One region of the Nocardia sp. NBC_01503 genome, then DNA from elsewhere that is predicted to be linked to it. Evidence: riboswitches for the same ligand, from Rfam matches in the RefSeq annotation. Region 1 holds a riboswitch; each other region holds the start of a gene.
The links. A riboswitch is a leader RNA that binds a small molecule or an ion and turns the genes downstream of it on or off. The one in region 1 is predicted to bind cobalamin.

Region 1 (3,275 bases):
GCCTCGGCGACATCGGCGCGGACATCGGTGATGGATTTACCGCAGCCGGGCATGCCCGCGCAGGCGCTGACCAGCAGCCAGGGGGAGTTGGCGTCGAAAATCAAGCCCATCGGGGCGAGGACCCGCACCACCTGTTCGGCGGTCCATTCATCCATATCGGTGATGACCAGGCTCCGCCACGGGGTCACCAGAATCGGCCGCTCCACGGCGGCGATGAATTCGGCGGTGCGGGCGGGCAGCGAGCCCAGGCGCACTCCCGCCCCGAGCGCGACACGGTCATCGGCCTGGGTCAGCCAGCCGATCGGAATATCCTGGCGCGCAGTCACTTCCACGACATCATCGGAGGTGGCCAGGTGGGACCGGGCCCTGAGCAGGTGGTCGGTGAGGCGGGCGGTGGCCTCCGGAATCTCGTGCAGCCGCCACTGCCCGTCGCGGAGATCGAGGAATCCGTGTGCGGCCGCGAGCATCAGGTCCACGGCCTCGGCGGCCGGGACTCGCACCCCGCTGTCCACGCCCGCGAGCAACAGTGCGAAGGTACCGCCGTCGAGCGCGTGCACGCCGATATCCCCGCCGAGTCCGCTCACATCGCCGCGCCCGTCATCGAGGGTGAACAACACGCGCCCGGGCAGCTCGGCCAGCCTCGCGTCGCTCTGCAATCCGGTATCGAGCGCGGGAACAAGGGGATGCACATCGGCCCAACCGCCGACCCGCCCCGCCAGCGGCGAGGCGATGATATTGCGAATCCGCTCGTGGGTGGCGCTGGGCAGCAGCCCGGCAGAGGTCAATCGCTCCTGCAGCGCGGCCGCGTCGCGAACCTGCCGCAACTGCACATTGCCGCGCGAGGTGAGTTCGATATTGCCGTCGGCCAATTCGCGTGCGGCCTCGGCGAGCGCCTGCAACTGTGGCGGCGTGAGCTGTCCGCCGGGTACGCGAATACGGGCGAGGGGCCCGTCGGCGGCGTCGTGCAGACGCAGTACGCCCGGGCAGGAGTCGGGATCTGTTCGGGTCATGACCACACCAGCCTACGGCGGGCGCCGGTGCGCGGCACCGACACCCGCCGGGCGGTCGGCGGTGGTCAGCCCGCCTGGTGCGGTTCGATCGATCGGGGCGCGCCGCGGCGCCGGGCGAAGGCGGGTGAGAGCTCCCAGGTGTCCTGGAGCAGATTCGGGGTGTTGTGATGATCCTGATGGTCGCGGCGGACCGTCGTCACAATGACGGTGATACCGAACAGGATCGTGCCGGCGCAGATGATGCCCGCGAGCATCGCATACTGCGTATGTCCACTGCCGGCGGCCGTCAGAGCCATAGCCAGCGTTGCGAAAGCAACCAATGCGCAAAAATATCCTGACCAGGCAGTGAAGCGATTCCGCCTGACCCATCCCGGAGTGTTTGGCATACCGGCAGCGTACGCGCGGTGGTGGCACCGGAACAGCCTCGCCGAGCAGCGTTTGCGGCACTGTGATGTGGGCGCGATAGCATCGGCGGGCTCGTCGGACGGAGAAACCGGTGCAATTCCGGTGCGGTCGCGCCACTGTGACAGTCAGACCTTCCCGTCGAGCGCCGTACCGTGCTGGGCGCGTCCACCCTAGGAAGGCCGAAACCTGTGATTTTGCTGCTGTCCACGTCCGATACCGATCTGCTGAGCGCGCGAGCCAGCGGTGCGGAGTATCGGCTCGCCAATCCGGCGCGCATTCTCCCCGAGGATCTGCCGGGCCTCCTTGACGGCGCGGATCTGGTGATCGTGCGCATTCTCGGCGGTAAGCGGGCCTGGGAGGAGGGCCTGGAGACGGTGCGCGCCAGCGGGATTCCGATGGTCGCCCTGGGTGGTGAGATCGCACCCGATGCCGAGCTCATGGAGTGCTCCACCGTGCCCGGCGGTGTGGCGGCGGACGCGCACAACTACCTCGCGGCCGGTGGCCCCGGAAACCTGTTGCAGCTGCACAACTTCCTCTCCGACACCGTGCTGCTCACCGGCCACGGCTTCGAACCGCCGGTGGAGCTGCCCAGCTGGGGTGAGCTGGACCGGGATGCGCGGGAGATTGCCGAGGGTGCGCCGACGGTCGCGGTCGTCTACTACCGGGCCCAGCATCTGGCCGGGAACACCGGCTATATCGACGCGCTCTGCTCGGCCATCGAGGACAAGGGCGCGCGGGCGCTGCCGGTGTACTGCGCCTCGCTGCGCACCGCCGAGCCGGAGCTGCTCGCCGAACTCCGCAAGGCCGACGCGCTCGTGGTGACCGTGCTCGCGGCGGGCGGCACCAAGCCCGCGACCGCCTCCGCCGGTGGCGATGACGAAGCCTGGGATGTGGGCGCGCTCGCCGATCTGGATGTGCCGATCCTGCAGGGACTCTGCCTCACCAGCGGGCGGGCGCAGTGGGAGGCCAATGACGATGGGCTCTCACCCCTGGATGTCGCCACCCAGGTCGCGGTGCCCGAGTTCGACGGGCGCATCATCACGGTGCCGTTCTCGTTCAAGGAGTTCGACTCCGATGGGCTCTCCACCTATGTGCCCGATCCCGAGCGCGCGGCGCGGGTGGCCGGTATCGCGGTGCGGTACGCGCGGCTGCGGCATATTCCCAACTCCGACAAGCATATTGCGATCGTGCTGTCGGCCTATCCGACCAAGCACGCGCGTATCGGCAATGCCGTCGGCCTGGATACCCCGGCCAGTGCGATCCGGCTGCTGAATGAATTGCGTTCGGCCGGTTACTACCTCGGCGAACCGGGGGAGATCCCGGGCCTGGAGCAGGGTGATGGCGATGCGCTGATCCACGCGCTCATCGCCGCCGGCGGTCAGGATCCGGACTGGCTGACCGCGGAACAGTTGGAGGGCAACCCGATTCGCATCGGGGCCGACACCTACGGCAAGTGGTTCGCACAGCTGCCGCAGGATCTGCGCGAGGGTGTCGAAGAGGCGTGGGGGACCGCGCCGGGTGAGCTGTATGTGGATCGCTCGGCCGATCCCCAGGGCGAAATCGTCATCGCCGCACTGCGATTCGGCAATGTGGTGCTCATCGTCCAGCCGCCGCGCGGCTTCGGGGAGAACCCGGTCGCCATCTACCACGACCCGGATCTGCCGCCGAGCCACCACTATCTGGCCGCCTACCGCTGGCTGGCCGCACCGGACGGCTTCGCCGCCGACGCCATGGTGCACCTGGGCAAGCACGGCAATCTCGAATGGCTGCCGGGTAAGACCCTCGGCATGTCCGCCTCCTGCGGCACCGATGCCGCCCTCGGTGATCTGCCGCTCATCTACCCGTTCCTGGTGAATGATC
Region 2 (3,275 bases), 670 kb from region 1:
TTCCTGGATATCGCCGCCGCCACCGGCGGGCAGCAGTGGGTGCGGATCTACGACATCCTCGAGCGCACCATGAACGAGGCCACCGGCATCGAACCCAACCTCGACTTCCCGACCGGGCCCGCCTACTACCTGCTCGGCTTCGATATCGAGGCGTTCACACCCATCTTCGTGATGAGCCGCGTCACCGGGTGGACCGCGCACATTATCGAGCAGGGCGAATCCAATGCCCTCATTCGGCCGCTGAGCGAATACGTCGGCGTGCCACAGCGTTCCGTGGTCGCCTGAGCGTCGGCCGGTAGCCCGATCCAAGCAGTGAGTCAGCGTTTGACCTGCGAGCATGTGGTTTCGTAGGGTTGGGCGCTCCCATCCGCGAACTCGAGGAATCATCGTGGCAACCTCTCACGTCCCCCGCTCGCGGAATGCGGTGACCTCGGCATGAGCGCGGTCACCAGGCTCACGCTGATCACGCACGCGATCACCGACGCCGTTCAGGGAGCTCGCTTTCCGGTCGACGAGCCGATCAACGCGCTCGGTGAGCGGACCATCGCCAAGGTCGGTGCATTAATGGGGGCCGACCACACCGTGATTCGGTACGCGCCTGAAATGCGAACGCGGGCAACGGCATCCGCACTCGGGCTGGCCGGTGAGCCGGATGCGGCGCTGCGGGATATCGACCATGGACGCTGGGCGGGGCAGGGGATGGATACCCTCGCATCCGAAGACCTGATGGCTTGGCTCACCGACCCGGCGTATCGCGGGCACGGCGGGGAATCCGTCACCGATCTGATCGACCGGGTGCGCGGCTGGCTCGGCGAGCTCGCCGGACGCGGTGAGCACATTACCGCCATCACCCATCCGGCCATCGTCCGCGCCGCGGTGGTGTGCACCCTCGATGCGCCCGCGCAGTCCTTCTGGCGCATCGATATTCCGCCGCTGACCGCGACCACACTGCATCATCGCGTCCCCGCGTGGACGCTGCGGACCACGGCGAGCGCACTGTACTGAATCCCAACATGCGAGCAGGTGGCGGCAATCGGGCTCGCGTCCGGCTATCCTGTTCGGGCAGCTGGTTCGCTGACGATGCGGCATACGGAGCCCCGAACCCATCGTGAGCGTCGAAACCTGTGCCTCGCACAGGCTAGAGGGAACCCGGTGAGAATCCGGGACTGTCCCGCAGCGGTAAATGGGAACGACGGTCGTCAACGCACCGGGCATACTGCCCGCGAAGCGGCGGCCGCAGGTCCAGCCCCGGCCGGGTGCGCCGGGGTCGACCCGGAGCCGGGTCGGCGCCCATGAGTCCGAAGACCTGCCGGTTGCGCCGGATACGCCGTATCCGGCGGTCGTCGCCTCGCGGATCGGGCGGTACGCCGAGTGGACCCGGGCACGGGATGATGCTTCCAGGGCTCCGCCAGCGTGCACCCCTCCTCGGTGACGACCATCGACTCCGACCATGGAAAACACCGATGCTGAACAACACTGCCGCTCCGGCGGTCGGCTCCACGCACCCACGCGCCCGTATCTCCCCGATCACCTCCGGCGTCTCGTCGGTGGTGAAGAGCCTGCGCGCGCACTCCGGCCCGCGCGTGCCCTTCTCCGTCGAGTTCAACCCGCCCCGCGACGCCGCCGGTGAAGCCCGGCTGTGGCGCGCGGTCCGGGAATTCGAACGCATGCACCCCGCCTTCGTCTCGATGACCTACGGCGCGGGTGGATCCACCAAGGATCGCACCGCCCGGATCACCGGACAGCTCGCCCGGGAAACCACCCTGCTGCCCGTCGCGCACCTGACCGCAGTCGGCCACAGCATCGCTGAACTGCGCTCTCTCGTCGGGTCCTACGCCGATTGCGGAATCCGCAATATCCTCGTCCTGCGCGGTGACCCGCCCGGCGACCCCCTCGGTCCCTGGAGCAAGCATCCCGAAGGCGTCGAATACGCCGAAGAGCTGGTCCGAATCGTCCGCGACCTGGGCGACTTCAACGTCGGTGTGGCATCCTTTCCCCAGGGCCACCACCGCTCACCCGACCTGGACGCCGACACGGCCTTCCTCGCCGCGAAACTCCGTGCGGGAGCGGACTATTCGATCACCCAAATGTTCTTCGACGTGGATGAGTACCTGCGCCTGCGCGACCGCCTCATCGCCCACGACCCCGTCGAAGGCGCGAAACCCATCATCCCCGAACTGATGCCGATCACCTCCCTGCGCACCGTGGCCCGCGCCGAGGAACTCAGCGGCCGCCCCGTCCCACCCCAGGTCCTGAAGCGCCTGCACCGCGCGGCCGGAACCGGCCCCGAAGAGGACAAGGCCGCGGTCCGCGCGGCCGGCATCGAAATCGCCACCGAAATGGCGGAGCGCCTCACCGCCGAAGGCGCCCCCTGCCTCCACTTCATCACCCTCAACTTCGCCAAAGCCACCGGCGAAGTCCTCGACAACCTCGGCTACCGCTCGACCGCCACCCCACTCAGCGCCTGACGGCCCGCCGACATCGCTGCCCGGCGCACGATATGGATGAATCGTTCGGGCAACCGCGCCGAGGTGCTGGACGGTCTCGAACGGCTTCGGTCCTTCGCTGACCGATGACGTTGTTCGACAGTGGGATTCGGGTCAGCGGGCGGAGAGGTGGTAGCGGAGCAGGACTGCCAGTTGGGTTCTGGCGGAGTCGAAGGGGTGGGTGGACTTGAGGGCGCGCGGTCCAGCGGTCATTACTCGGCATGGTCCTCGTTGTACTTGGCCTGCAATTCCGCTGCGAGGTCGGCGTTTTCGGCCTCCATCTGCTGGACGTAGGTGACGGCGTCGCCGACGGTGCGCAGGTTGCCCAGGTCTTCGTCGGGGATTTTGACGCTGTACTTGTCCTCGAGTTGGACGGCGATCTCGACCAGGGACAGTGAGTCGATATCCAGGTCGTCGACGAAGTGCTTGTCGAGGGTTACCTCGGAGGCTTCGATACCGGTGACCTCCTCGATGATCTCGGCGATGCCGGCAACGATCTTTTCCTGGGTGGTGGACACAAATATTCCCTTCGACATGGCATGACTCCGGTGTATGGGCAGGTGACGGGGGAGTAGCTGCGGACCCGCGCTGGTCCGTTCAAACCGGTTGTAGCTCAAGCACTTTCCGTCATCGGCTGCACACAACATATACAGCCGGGTGGAGATCGGATGATGGCGACCCGATACGAAGGTGTGGACACAGGTTTGTGGGAACCCTCCAACGGGCGCGGAGGCTGAATCGGTTGGCCCGGTGATCGTCTCGAACCACCATCGCGCTGGGGTGACATTT
Region 3 (3,275 bases), 1.7 Mb from region 1:
CTCGATGACCTTCTGATGCCGCCGCTGTAGCGAGCAGTCCCGCTCGTACAGGTGGATGACATTGCCCTGCTGATCGGCGAGGATCTGCACCTCGATATGCCGGGGGTTGATCACCGCCTGCTCGAGGAACACCGTGGCGTCACCGAACGCGGATTCGGCCTCGCGCGCGGCGGCTTCGATGGCCTCGCGCAGCTGCGCCTTATCCGCCACGCGGCGCATACCGCGCCCGCCACCACCGGCGACGGCCTTGACGAAGACCGGGAACTCCATGGTCTCGGCGGCGGCCATCAACTCGTTCACATCCGAGGACGGCTCACTCGAAGCCAGCACCGGCAGTCCGGCGGCCTTGGCGGCGGCGATGGCCCGCGCCTTGTTGCCGGTCAGCTCCAGCACATTCGAGGACGGACCGACGAAGGTGATGCCCTCGGCCGCACAGGCCGCGGCCAGGTCCGGGTTCTCGGAAAGAAAACCGTAACCGGGGTAGATGGCATCGGCTCCGGAAGTCTTGGCGGCCTTGATGATTTCGGCGATGGACAGATAAGCCCGCACCGGGTGTCCCGGTTCGCCGATCTGGTACGCCTCGTCGGCCTTGAGCCGGTGGACCGAATTGCGGTCCTCGTACGGGAACACCGCGACGGTGCCGATGCCGAGTTCGTAGGCCGCGCGGAACGCGCGAATGGCGATCTCGCCGCGGTTGGCGACCAGGACTTTGGAGAACATTCGACCAAGGTACCTGGCCGGGTGTGTCGAATGGGCATCGAAGTCACCTTCGCAGCAATCTTCACAGTCACATACCGGTCGGTTGCGAATTTGTGTTCATCACCTGGACACATGGGCTGCGGTGAGGTTAGCGGGCGGCGCGCAGACGGATTCGCCGACTTGCTAAGGCCGCACGGGGGAAATCCGCCCGCACGAGATCCATGGCGAAGCCGATATGCTTCGGGGGCAATCGGTTCACGCGGTATCGATGGTGGAGGAGCCCCTCCCGTCGGCGCCGGGTGTCGAAGCCGGTCCATCCCCCGGGTGGTCCGGTGAGAGGGAAGCTGGTGAGAATCCGGCACTGTCCCGCAGCGGTATGCAGGAACGACCGCCGTCATCAGCACTGGGCATGGACCTGGGAAGCGACGGCCAGTAGGTCGGCCGAATCGGCCGGTGCCCGCGAGTCCGAAGACCTGCCGAATGCGCCGGATACGCCGTATCCGGCGGTCGACGCCTCGTGGATCGGGTGGACGGGCCGGAGCTTGCCGCACCGTGCGAACGGTGACCTAGGGCTACCCGGATTCGCGCCACCCCTGGGCGGCGGCCAGTGACTTTGGAACACTGGAGCACACCCGTGACCAACACCTCCCCTTTCACCGCAACGGTTCTCGGCCTGCCCCGTATCGGGCCGCGCCGCGAACTCAAGCGCGCGATCGAGTCCTACTGGGCGGGACGCACCGGAGCGGACGAGCTGCACGCCGTCGCCGCCGACCTGCGCCGCAATCAGCTCACCGGGCTCATCGCGGCCGGACTGGATTCGATTCCGGTCGGCACCTTCTCCTACTACGACCAGATGCTGGACACCGCCGTCATGTTCGGCGCGCTGCCCGAGCGGGTCGCCGGTATCGCCGATCCGCTGGACCGATACTTCGCGGCGGCGCGCGGAACCGACACCGTGGAACCGCTGGAGATGACCAAGTGGTTCGACACCAACTACCACTACCTGGTGCCCGAGTTCGGTGCGCGGACCGAATTCGCCCTCGATGCGACCAAGCTGCTCGACGAATTACGCGAGGCACTCGCGCTGGATGTGCCCGCGCGGCCGGTGGTGATCGGCCCGCTGACCTTCTTGAAGCTGGCCAAGGACGCCGCGGGCGATCCGCTGCGGCGTATCGACGCGCTGCTGCCGCTCTACCTCGATCTGCTGGCGCAGCTCGCCGCGGCCGGAGCGACCTGGGTGCAGATCGATGAACCGGTGCTGGTCACCGATCTGAGCGAGGCCGAGATCGCGCTCGCCGCAAGGGTTTACCAGGAGTTGTCGGCCGCCGATGCGCGACCCGCACTGCTGGTGGCCACCTACTTCGGCCGTCCCGGTGTGGCGCTGGCGGCGATCGCGGGCACCGCGGTCGAGGGTATCGCCCTGGACTTCACCGAGGGCGTGACGGTCAGCGATGTGGCGGCGCTTCCGGCGCTGGCGACCAAGCTGGTGGTGGCGGGCGTGGTGAACGGCCGCAATGTGTGGCGCACCGACGCCGATCGGGCACTGGCCACCCTGGGCACGCTGCTGGGCAGCACCGGCGCGCTGGTGGTCGCCACCTCCGGTTCGCTACTGCACGTACCGTATTCGCTCGATGTCGAGACCGGGATCGATCCGGCGCTGCGGTCGTGGCTGGCGTTCGGTGCGGAGAAGGTCGTCGAGGTGCGATTGCTGGCCACCGCACTGCACCAGGGCACCGAGGCGGTCGCCGACGAATTGGTCTCCACGCGTGCGGCTCTGGCGTCGAGGGCCACCGATCCACGATTGCGCGATGACACCGTGCGCGCCCGGTTGCGCACCCTCGGCGCGGCCGCCACCCATCGCGCACCCGCCGCGGAACGCCGTGTGCTGCAACAGGAACGACTGCGCCTTCCGCTGCTGCCGACCACCACCATCGGCTCCTACCCGCAGACCCCCGCCATCCGCAAGGATCGTGCCGCTCTGGTCAAGGGCGATATCACCGTCGAGCAGTACAACGACCGCATGCGTGCCGAGATCGCGGAGGTCATCGCGCTACAGGAGAAGCTGGGCCTGGATGTACTGGTGCACGGTGAGCCCGAGCGCAATGACATGGTGCAGTACTTCGCCGAACAGCTCACCGGTTTCCAGGCCACGGCCAATGGCTGGGTGCAGTCCTACGGCACCCGCTGCGTCCGGCCGCCGATCCTGTTCGGCGATGTGGCGCGGCCGCATCCGATGACGGTCGAGTGGATCGGCTACGCCCAGTCGCTCACCGACAAACCGGTCAAGGGCATGCTCACCGGTCCAGTGACGATTCTGGCGTGGTCGTTCGTCCGCGATGACCAGCCCATCGCGGATACCGCCCGCCAGGTGGCGCTCGCCATCCGCGACGAGACGGTGGATCTGCAGGCCGCGGGCATCCGCATCATCCAGGTCGACGAGCCCGCGCTGCGCGAACTCCTCCCCCTGCGCTCGGAAGCCAAAGCCGCATACCTGGATTGGGCCGTCGGCGCCTTCCGCCTGGCCACCGCGGGCGTCTCCGATGCCACCCAGATCCACACCCACCTGTGCTACTCGG

Region 2: another riboswitch for cobalamin. It lies ahead of OHB26_RS28670 (methylenetetrahydrofolate reductase); the one in region 1 lies ahead of cobN (cobaltochelatase subunit CobN).
Region 3: another riboswitch for cobalamin. It lies ahead of metE (5-methyltetrahydropteroyltriglutamate--homocysteine S-methyltransferase); the one in region 1 lies ahead of cobN (cobaltochelatase subunit CobN).

Annotation. Positions count from the first base shown of each region.
Region 1 is NZ_CP109596.1:6,958,470-6,961,744, reverse strand. Features, by position in the region: gene cobG (precorrin-3B synthase) at 1-1,010, opposite strand, end outside; gene OHB26_RS31905 (hypothetical protein) at 1,076-1,330, opposite strand; adenosylcobalamin-variant (AdoCbl-variant) riboswitch at 1,480-1,556, shown strand; gene cobN (cobaltochelatase subunit CobN) at 1,604-3,275, shown strand, end outside.
Region 2 is NZ_CP109596.1:6,291,663-6,294,937, forward strand. Features, by position in the region: gene OHB26_RS28660 (bifunctional 2-methylcitrate synthase/citrate synthase) at 1-285, shown strand, start outside; gene OHB26_RS28665 (histidine phosphatase family protein) at 436-1,005, shown strand; cobalamin riboswitch at 1,106-1,328, shown strand; gene OHB26_RS28670 (methylenetetrahydrofolate reductase) at 1,551-2,468, shown strand; gene acpM (meromycolate extension acyl carrier protein AcpM) at 2,699-3,004, opposite strand.
Region 3 is NZ_CP109596.1:280,347-283,621, forward strand. Features, by position in the region: gene OHB26_RS01185 (pyruvate carboxylase) at 1-720, opposite strand, end outside; cobalamin riboswitch at 1,013-1,194, shown strand; gene metE (5-methyltetrahydropteroyltriglutamate--homocysteine S-methyltransferase) at 1,334-3,275, shown strand, end outside.